3 regions of the Exiguobacterium sp. KKBO11 genome follow, and region 1 is predicted to be linked to each of the others. Evidence: riboswitches for the same ligand, from Rfam matches in the RefSeq annotation. Region 1 holds a riboswitch; each other region holds the start of a gene.

What was found. A riboswitch is a leader RNA that binds a small molecule or an ion and turns the genes downstream of it on or off. The one in region 1 is predicted to bind S-adenosylmethionine.
Region 2: linked by a shared signal. The riboswitch ahead of AYO36_RS02515 (methionine ABC transporter ATP-binding protein) and the one ahead of AYO36_RS12590 (2,3-diketo-5-methylthiopentyl-1-phosphate enolase) in region 1 are both predicted to bind S-adenosylmethionine.
Region 3: linked by a shared signal. The riboswitch ahead of AYO36_RS12860 (Na+/H+ antiporter NhaC family protein) and the one ahead of AYO36_RS12590 (2,3-diketo-5-methylthiopentyl-1-phosphate enolase) in region 1 are both predicted to bind S-adenosylmethionine.

What each region holds. Positions count from the first base shown of each region.
Region 1 covers NZ_LUCU01000033.1:306,669-309,942, reverse strand. The annotation lists gene mtnA (S-methyl-5-thioribose-1-phosphate isomerase) at 1-233, opposite strand, end outside; gene mtnK (S-methyl-5-thioribose kinase) at 230-1,396, opposite strand; SAM riboswitch class I at 1,475-1,578, opposite strand; SAM riboswitch class I at 1,784-1,885, shown strand; gene AYO36_RS12590 (2,3-diketo-5-methylthiopentyl-1-phosphate enolase) at 1,956-3,146, shown strand; gene AYO36_RS12585 (2-hydroxy-3-keto-5-methylthiopentenyl-1-phosphate phosphatase) at 3,143-3,274, shown strand, end outside.
Region 2 covers NZ_LUCU01000011.1:454,520-457,793, reverse strand. The annotation lists gene AYO36_RS02520 (methionine ABC transporter permease) at 1-607, opposite strand, end outside; gene AYO36_RS02515 (methionine ABC transporter ATP-binding protein) at 604-1,626, opposite strand; SAM riboswitch class I at 1,705-1,809, opposite strand; gene AYO36_RS02510 (bifunctional cystathionine gamma-lyase/homocysteine desulfhydrase) at 1,867-3,033, opposite strand; gene AYO36_RS02505 (PLP-dependent cysteine synthase family protein) at 3,026-3,274, opposite strand, start outside.
Region 3 covers NZ_LUCU01000044.1:14,881-18,154, reverse strand. The annotation lists gene AYO36_RS12870 (aldo/keto reductase) at 1-86, opposite strand, end outside; gene AYO36_RS12865 (hypothetical protein) at 244-447, shown strand; gene AYO36_RS12860 (Na+/H+ antiporter NhaC family protein) at 491-1,801, opposite strand; SAM riboswitch class I at 1,883-1,987, opposite strand; gene AYO36_RS12855 (metal ABC transporter solute-binding protein, Zn/Mn family) at 2,057-3,070, opposite strand; gene AYO36_RS12850 (alpha/beta hydrolase) at 3,240-3,274, shown strand, end outside.

The sequences.
Region 1 (3,274 bases):
GCTTGCTTGTAGACCGGAAGCGCCGCTTCAAAGCGGTACGCTTCTTGAACGAGTACGAATCCCCCGAATAAGCTGATCGCAGGTGCGCCCCGGACACGTAGTTGTTTAATCGCCTCAACCGCTTGCGCGAGATCAGCAATGACTTCATAGTGCTCTTCTTGCGGTAGACGTGTCTGATCGAGAATCGTCAAGACACGATCTTCGTAACGGATACTTTGAACGAATGTAGTCATCGGCTGAGTTCCTCCGTTACGTCAAAGTTTCGTAAATCATCGAATGTCCGGCATTCTGTACGGCGTTTGATTAACGCCGCTCCTAGACGAAGAGCGTGACGTTTCCGCTCTAAGCGTTCCGTCGTTGAATCGATTGATTCTAAATCAGCGACCGGTGCAAGACCAATCGTCCGCCGAATCAATTCGCAACCGGCAAAGCCAAGGGCATCCTGCAAGATCGTGCTCAGTACATCATCGACGAGTCCTGATGCCTGGAACGGTTCGACGGCTTCCCGTTCCCATAAGGCACGGAACGTTGAAGCGAACGTCAGCCAGAACGTATCGATGTCGCGAATCCGGGCATCACGAAGTGCTGAATAATCGGGGTATGCTGCAAAGAATAAGTGGGCGATGAACTGTCCGACATCGAATCCGAATGGACCATAAAAGGCGAATTCTGGATCGATGACTTTCGTTTCCGTCGCCGAGGCGAAGATGCTTCCTGTATGTAGATCGCCGTGCAGCAATGCATCTCCTTTCGTGATGAAGAGCGCTTCGAGTTTTGCGACTTCGCGTTTTAACTCATCGTCTGCCCATAGACGTGCCACCTCTTCTTCGAGTCCGGCTTCAATCTCGTTCGTCTCCGCGTCATGAAACGGATCCGTGAAGATTAATTTTTCCGTGATGTCGCACAAGTCTGGATTGTAGTACGTTCGGGCGACACGTTTCTTTTCAACCGGACCAAGCGCAAAGTCCGATGTATGGAATAACGTCCGAGCGAGATAAGAACCGATATGTTCCGCAAGCAACGGATACTGTTCACCTGCGAGTAAACCGCTTCGAACGATCGTCAGATGTGAAAGATCTTCCATGACCGTATACGCCTCTTCATGACTAGCATGAAAGACACGCGGTACGAACGGCACGGCATGCCGTGCGAATTCACGGAGTGCGGATTGCTCGATCCACGCTCGTTCGAGCGATAACGGCCAGCTCTCCCCGACGACCTTCGCATATGGTAATGCTTGTTTTAGAATCAATCGATGTTCACCCTCTCGAATTCGGAAAACGAGGTTGAGGTTCCCGTCGCCAATCTCTTCTGCTTCGACGGCTCCATCGCCGATCAGTCCTAGTGTCCGAACACGATCAATCGCGTCCTGTTCTGTAAATGCTTTATATGTCATCTCAGTTTCCCCCTATGTGATACACGAAAAAGCGCCTCTTTTCGTCATCGAAAAGAGGCGCAGAAAAGTCACTGCGTCCTCTTATCTCTCAGACAAAACGTCTGTTGGATGTAGCACCGTGCCCAGTGGTCGGTTGCTGCGGCGTCATCGGGCCAATTCCCTCTGCCAACTCGCGATAAGAGTCGTATGTAGTTGTCGTGTGTGATATTGATTTGAATCTTACGCAATCGACTTCCTCGCTGTCAAATCGAAATCAAGCAGAAACGGATATCATTTTTATGCCATCTATAGAAAGAGTATTTTCAAAAAAATAAATTTTCTAAAAATAGTTTGACAAGTGGCGATTCTCATGTAAAAATTGCAATTAGATTTCACAATTTCATCCAATTCTTATCAAGAGCAGACGGAGGGACAAGCCCTACGATGTCGCAGCAACCGACCTTTTGGCACGGTGCTAATTCTTGCAGCTACTAAGCTGACAGATAAGAGTCCACGTTCGAATCATTCATGGTCTCTTGTCGCTGACGAGAGACCATTTTTTTGTTGAAGGAGGAAAGACATGGCTTATATCACTGCTACTTATCAATTGACTGCCCGTGATCGACTCGAGCAACGCGCTGAACAACTCGCGCTTGGTCTGACAGTCGGTTCTTGGACGGAACTGAATCATCTCGAACAACAACAACTCGCCTCGTTTAAAGGGGAAGTCGTACATACCGAAGAGCGCGATGGCAAAGGATATATCACGATTCGTTATCCGGAACATAACGTATCGCGCGACTTTTCTGCGATTCTGACGACCGTCTTCGGGAAACTCTCACTCGACGGTGAAATCAAATTAACGGAATTGCTACTACCCGATACATTTACGTCGGACTTTCCAGGTGCGAAATTCGGGATCGAAGGGGTCCGTTCCTTGATCGGTGTCGAAGATCGCCCATTATTAATGAGCATCTTCAAAGGAATCATCGGACGCGATTTATCGTTCCTTCGTGATCAACTCGAAGGACAACTCGCTGGTGGGATTGATCTCGTCAAAGACGATGAGATCCTATACGACAATCCGTTGACACCGACGATTGACCGGGCACGGATCGGACGTGAGGTCATCGATGCTCACTTCCAACGGACCGGTAAACGTGCGTTATATGCGATCACACTCAGCGGTCCCGTCTTTACGCTCAAGGATCAAGCCAAGCGATTGATTGATGCTGGAGCGACTGCTTTCTTGCTGAATACCTTCACATACGGACTCGATGTCTTACGCGAACTGGCAAGTGATCCGGAAATCAACGTTCCGCTCTTCAATCATCCGGCATATAGCGGTGCGTTGATCGCTAGCCCGAATCACGGAGTCGCAGCCCCTGTCTTACTCGGCACATTACCGCGTGCTGCTGGAGCAGACTTGACGCTATTCCCGTCTCCTTATGGCAATGTCGCTTTACCAAAGGATGTCGCTCGTGGCATCGCGGTCGAAGCGACCCGTCTCGGGCAGACGAAATCGATCTTCCCGGTTCCTTCAGCCGGTATTCATCCTGGACTCGTCGCTCAACTCGTACGAGACTTCGGGATCGATTCCGTCATCAACGCCGGTGGCGGCGTACATGGTCATCCGCAAGGTGCTGCGGCTGGCGTCATTGCTTTCCGTCAGGCACTCGATGCGGCACTCGCAAATGAATCCCTATCGACGGCAGCATCGCGTCATGAAGAATTACGGATCGCCCTTGACGCTTGGGGGATCAAGTCATGACCGTACGGATTCTTTGTGACTTCGACGGGACGGTGACGACACAGGATAACATCATCGCACTCATGCAGGCATTTGCGCCAGCGAGTGACTTCGAACCGTTGAAACACGGTGTACTCGACCGGACGTTA
Region 2 (3,274 bases), on a different contig from region 1:
TCGCTAAGATTAAGAGTGTCGCAATGACGATGACATCGTTTTGAGAACGCTGGAATCCTTCGATGAAGGCCATGTCCCCAAGTCCACCTCCGCCGACTACTCCGGCCATTGCCGTATAACCGACAAGTGAGACGAGTGTGACCGTGATACCAGAAACGATGGCAGGCAACGCTTCCGGGATTAAGACTTTATAGATGATTTGGAACTTCGTCGCCCCCATCGATTCAGCTGCCTCGATGACACCTTTATCGACTTCACGTAACGCGAGTTCAACCATCCGACCGTAAAATGGTGCAGCACCGAAAATCAGTGCCGGTAATGCTGCCGTTGGTCCGAGGAACGAACCGACGATCGCTGTCGTAAATGGAATCAATAAGATCAGTAAGATGATGAACGGAATCGAACGGAAGACGTTGACGATCAAGCTCAACACTGAATAGAACGCCCGATTCTTGAACAATAACTCTTCGTTTGTCGCATACAATAGTAAACCAATGATCAAACCGAGAACGAATGTCGAAACCCCAGCGATTGCCGTCATATAGACGGTACTGCCTGTCGCTTCCCACACCATGTCCCAATCTAGGTTGTCAAAGAATGAAATCATCGGTGATCCACCTCCACTTCAACATCACTGGCTTGAAGCTTCGTGATGACCGCTTGTGTTGCTTCTGTTTCCCCGATCAACTGAATGAACAGTGTACCGAGTGCCCCTTCCTGCGATTGACCGACGTTTCCGCCGATGATATTGAACAGGACCGGTGAATCCTTCATGACTTCCGCGAGGATCGGGCTTTCCGCTGTCGATCCGACGAACGTCAACTGAACGATTTTTCCGGTTGGGTACCGTTCGCGTAGTTTCGCGAACGTTAACTCGTTCTCTGACGGTGACGTCAATTGTTTGACGAATTCCTTCGTCATCGCTTGCTTCGGATGACGGAAGACTTCTGCGACCGGTCCTTGCTCGACGATTTTACCGGCTTCCATGACGGCGACCCGGTGACAGATTTTTTGAATGACGTGCATCTCGTGTGTGATCAAGACGATCGTTAGTTTCAGTTTTTCATTGATGTCGACGAGTAACTCAAGGATTGAGTCCGTCGTCTTCGGATCGAGTGCACTTGTTGCCTCGTCACATAAGAGAACGTCCGGGTTCGATGCCAGTGCCCGAGCGATACCGACACGTTGTTTTTGACCACCGGATAATTGTGACGGATAAGCTTTTTCGCGTCCGTCCAAACCAACGAGTTGGATCAGTTCCGCTACCCGTTCCTTGCGATGTGCTTTCGGGAAGCCACCTAGCTCGAGTGGGAACATGATGTTCTCTTCAACCGTCCGTGACCATAGTAAGTTGAAGTGTTGGAAGACCATCGAGACATTCTTGCGGACGCCTCGTAATTCTTTTGGTTTCAGTGATGTCATTTCAACACCATCGATTTGGATCGAACCACTCGTTGGTGCTTCGAGCATATTCAGTAATCGGATCAGAGTCGATTTCCCTGCTCCGGAATAACCGATTATTCCAAAAATTTCACCGCGCTCGATTGTCAGATCGACATTCGCGACGGCTTCGACCGCTCCGCGCTTTGAGCGATAAATCTTTCCTACGTCTTGTAAACGAATCACAACTGTCCCTCCTAAAATAAAAAAAGTGCGCGCGTTTTAGAGCAAACGCGCGCACTTTTCAGTACACAAAACCATTTGCTCTCATCTCCCAGACTTTTGTCTGCTGGAATTAGCACCACTTCGGATTAGATCCGCGGTTGCCGGGTTTCATCGGGCCAGTCCCTCCACCACTCTCGATAAGAGTTTCGGTATTAAGTTTGTAGAATATATTCTGAATATTAGCAGGGGTTATTTTTGTTGTCAAACAGTTTTTTCAGAAACTTTTTCGAGGAACGTGAAAGCACGTGTTAAGTCTTCTTTCAAATCTTCCGCGTCTTCAAGTCCAACTGAAATCCGGACGAGACCGTCTGTGATGCCGAGTTCTGCCCGACGCTCTGCTGGGATCGACGCGTGCGTCATCCGTGCCGGCACCGAAATCAGACTCTCGACGGCACCAAGACTTTCAGCAAGTGTGAAGAAGTGTGTCGCCTCGACGAGTTTTTCTGCGTTCGCTGCTGAACCGACATCAAAGCTGATCATCCCACCAAATCCAGTCGCTTGTTTCGCTTGGATGTCGTGACCAGGATGCGATGCAAGTCCTGGGTAGAAAATGTTCGAGACGATGTCTTGCGCTTGTAGGAACGCAACGAGATCATGTGCTGTCTCTTCGATCGCATCCATTCGGATACCGAGTGTACGAAGACCACGGACGAGCAAGAAGCTGTCTTGCGGTCCAAGCACGCCGCCTGTCGAGTTTTGGATGAAGTGCAGCTCTTCGCCGAGCGCATCATCTTTGACGACGACAAGTCCAGCGACGACGTCCGAATGTCCGCCGATGTATTTCGTCGCACTGTGCAAGACGATGTCTGCACCAAGTGCGAGTGGTTGTTGATGATAAGGTGTCGCGAACGTGTTGTCGACGACAAGTTTAAGATCGTGACGTTTGGCGATCGTTGCGATTGCTTCAATGTCCGTTACTTTCAACAACGGGTTCGTCGGTGTTTCGACGTAGACGATCTTCGTGTTGTCTTGGATCGCTGCTTCCGTTGCCGCAAGGTCCGTCGTATCGACGAATGTCACTTGGATATTGAACTTCGGTAAGACGCGTTGCATCAAGCGGAACGTACCACCGTAGACGTCATCTGTCATGACGATGTGGTCGCCAGACTCAAGCAAGTGGAAGACGGCATGGATTGCTGCCATCCCAGAACCGAAGGCAAAACCACGTGCGCCACCTTCGAGATCCGCAATCAATCGTTCGATGCTCGTCCGTGTCGGGTTCGCTGTCCGTGAGTATTCGTATCCGTCCTTGAGTTGACCGATTTTATCCTGCTTGTATGTGCTTGTTTGATAGATCGGAGGTGTGACGGCTCCTGTTGCCCGGTCGACACCTGTTCCTCCATGAATCAATGCTGTCTTCTTACGCATGAGTTTCGTCCACCTTTTCAAAGATTTGTTGGCTTAAGTAGCGTTCGGCACTGTCTGCGAAGACGGTGACGATCGTACTGCCGGGGTGACGCTTTGCGATATCGAGCGCAGCAACGAGCGCTGCACCTGCTGAACTACCGACGAGTAATCCTTCGCGAGCAGCGAGTGTATGAACCGCGTCAAATGCATCGCGGTCAGAAATCGTATGAATCTCGTCGACGAGTTCACGCGGAACGAGACT
Region 3 (3,274 bases), on a different contig from region 1:
GGTGCTTCTGTCTCTTCATCTACTTGCCAGACACCGAATCCGATTTGGGGAATCGTAATACCGTTTGAAAGTTTTGCGTATTGCATGTGTTACTCCTCCTCATAAAACGTAGTTTAGATTTGCTCGTTTAGTTTAGCATGAACGAACGAAGACGTCCGTTTCCATGCTCATGGAGGAATGAAATAAGGTAAAATAGAAAAGAATCGTGAGATTTAATCGTGTGTTAAAAGAGGGGGAGAAAAGATGGCTCAAAAGAATAAACAGCTATCCAAATGTACTTGGCTTAGCATTGGCGCCTTGTTAGTAACGCAGGCAGTGGGTCTGTTTCTTAGTGCGCGAAAGTCAGGACGTAATCCATGGGTGTGGGGAGGCGCTGGACTCGTTCAGTTCCCGCTTCCGGCAATCGCTTACTTAATCTTAGAACGACAAGCGAAGCAGAATAAATAATAAAACAGGTCCAATCGTCGACGCGATTGGACCTGTTTTATGGTTACGAAGAAATTTTTTCTTGCTTCGTCGCTGTCTTCTTCATGCGTGGTAAGCCGAAGAAGATGGCAATTGATCCACAGACGAAGAGGAGGAACGGATAGAACAGATACGGAATCAGTTCCGGTGAAGCCGTTTTCGTCAATTCTGCTGCGATCAAAAGTTGTGCCCCGTACGGAATGATGCCTTGAATACCACAAGAGAAGATATCAAGGATACTCGCCGATTTTTTTCGATCGACTTCATACGTATCGGCGATTTCAGCTGCCAGTGGTCCAGCGACGAGAATCGAAATCGTATTGTTTGCTGTCGCGAGATTCGTTGCACTGACGAGTGCCGCCATACTGAATTCGGCACCACGACGCTGTGAAATCTTGCGTGTCAGCGTCTCTTTTAAGAAGGCGATTCCACCGTTGAACGTAATCAAGCTGACGAGACCACCCATGAGGAGCGTCAAGATGGAGATCTCCGCCATGCCCAACATGCCTTCAGACATCGAGAGGACGAATCCACTCAAGCCGAAGCTACCATCAATCATACCGATGATGCCGGTGAGTAGCGTACCACCAATTAAGACAAGGATGACATTGACGCCGAAGATCGCAAGAACGATGACAGCGAGATATGGAATCAACTTGTAGAATTCAAAGGCTTTTGCTTCGACGACGTCACCAGAACCGGAAACGAATGCGAGCAGGATGACCGTCAAAATAGCAGCCGGTAGGACGATCATGAAGTTCGTCCGGAATTTATCGCGCATGTTCGTTTTTTGGGTTCGGACGGCAGCAATCGTCGTATCCGAGATGAACGACAAGTTATCGCCAAACATCGATCCACCAACGACAGCAGCCGCTGCGATCGCAACGTTGATGCCTGTCGCTTCATGAATACCGAAGGCGATCGGTGCGAGTGCAGCAATCGTTCCGGTAGATGTCCCCATCGCCATCGAGATGAAGGCAGCGATGATGAACAGACCACTCATGAGGAGCGATGGAGGTAGAAACGTCAAAGCGGCATTAACGGTCGCATCGATGGCACCGATTGCTTCTGCTGTTCCAGAAAACGTACCGGCTAGTAAGAAGATGAAGACCATGATCATGATATCGGGATTTCCGGCACCCGTTGCAATTCGTTCAACCGTTTGATTGATCGATCCTTTCGTCGTGATTGCAGCAAAAATCAAAGCGATCAGTGCGGCGATAAGGATCGGAAATTTGTAAAAGTCGTCATAGAAGATCCCGGCTCCGATGAAGAGGACCAGGAATACGACGAGAGGAAGCAGTGCCCATTTGTTAGGCGTGATCGTTTCATTCATTGTTGACACCTCGTTTCTCAAAGATACAAAAAAAGACCCCTTCGCAAGAAAGAAGGAGGTCTTTATGAAATAAAGACGCTCTTCTTATCTCTCAAGCTTTCGCTTGCTGGATTTGGCACAGTACGAATCAAATCGTCCGCTGCCGAAACATCATTGGGCCAGTCCCTCCGTTTCTCGCGATAAAAAGAAGTCATTCAATTGTTGTAAAACACGTTTCTTACCGTACCGCATTGAGTAACGCGTGTCAACTGTACTTTACTGAAGTGCCTTTTTCAATGTTTGGACGTTTTCTTCCATCAACTTGAAATAAGAACTGTTTTGTTGCGCTTTCGTGACCGACTCTAGATTATGAATCGTCACGGATTCAGCTCCGATTTCTTTTTGGATGACACGTGCGACCTTTGGTGAGACCGTCTCTTCGAACGCGACGTATTTCAAATCATGCATCCGTGCTTCTTTCACTAAAGCGGCCAGTTGCTTTTGTGACGGTTCATCGGAAGGAGAAATTCCCGCGATCGGTAGTTGTGTGAAACCATATCGTTCTGCGAGGTAACCATAAGCGGCATGCGTAACGAGAAGTTCTTTTTTCGATCCATCAGCGACGGCTTGTTTAAATTGTTCGTCCAATTCATCAGCTTGCTGATCGAACGCTTTTAAGTTTTTCTCGAATGTTGCTTTGTCTTTTGGTACTTCTTTTGATAAAGCAGTTGTAATCGAGCGTGCCATTGCTTTTGCGTTGACAGGATCGAGCCAGACGTGTGGATCGTATTTTCCATGGTCATGACCCTCTTCTTCATGCGCATGTTCATCCGTTGCATGATCATCGTGCCCTTCTTCTTCGTGGGCATGTTCGTCTTCTGTATGCCCTTCTTCTTCATGTGCATGAAGTGTAGCATCCGATTCTAGCAAGTTGATGTCCTTACTCGTCTCGACGAAGCGGACATCCGTGCCTTTTAGACTCTCCTGGATTTTTTTCGAATACGGCTCGAGCGTCGTACCGGTTAAGAGGAACAAGTCGCCCTTGGCAATCTCAGTGAGTTGTTTTGACGTTGGCTCGTAAGAGTGGGGGTCTGCTCCAGGTGGGACGATCATCTTGACGTCGACTTGATCCCCACCGATTTCACGGGCAATAGCAGCCGTCGCGAACGTTGATGCATAGACTTCTGTCTGGGTTTTATCTGAAGTCGATGAATCGGTATTTGAACCGCAAGCAGCGAGGACACTTGCACTCGCGAAGGCGACCGTTAAAGCAGGAATGATTTTTTTCATTATATGATACCTCCATTATTAAAACGTAACTATTACGATTTGGACTTTCTCACTATAGCGGAACGCCGATGAGGCGTCAAGTACGAATACCGAGACGTTCGACTTCTTTTAAAACGGGGTAGAAGGATAATAAAGTGAAGAAACTGGCACGTCTTTTGGAGGTGATCAAGTGAAACGTGAAACTGCATGGCTAATGGGGGGAGC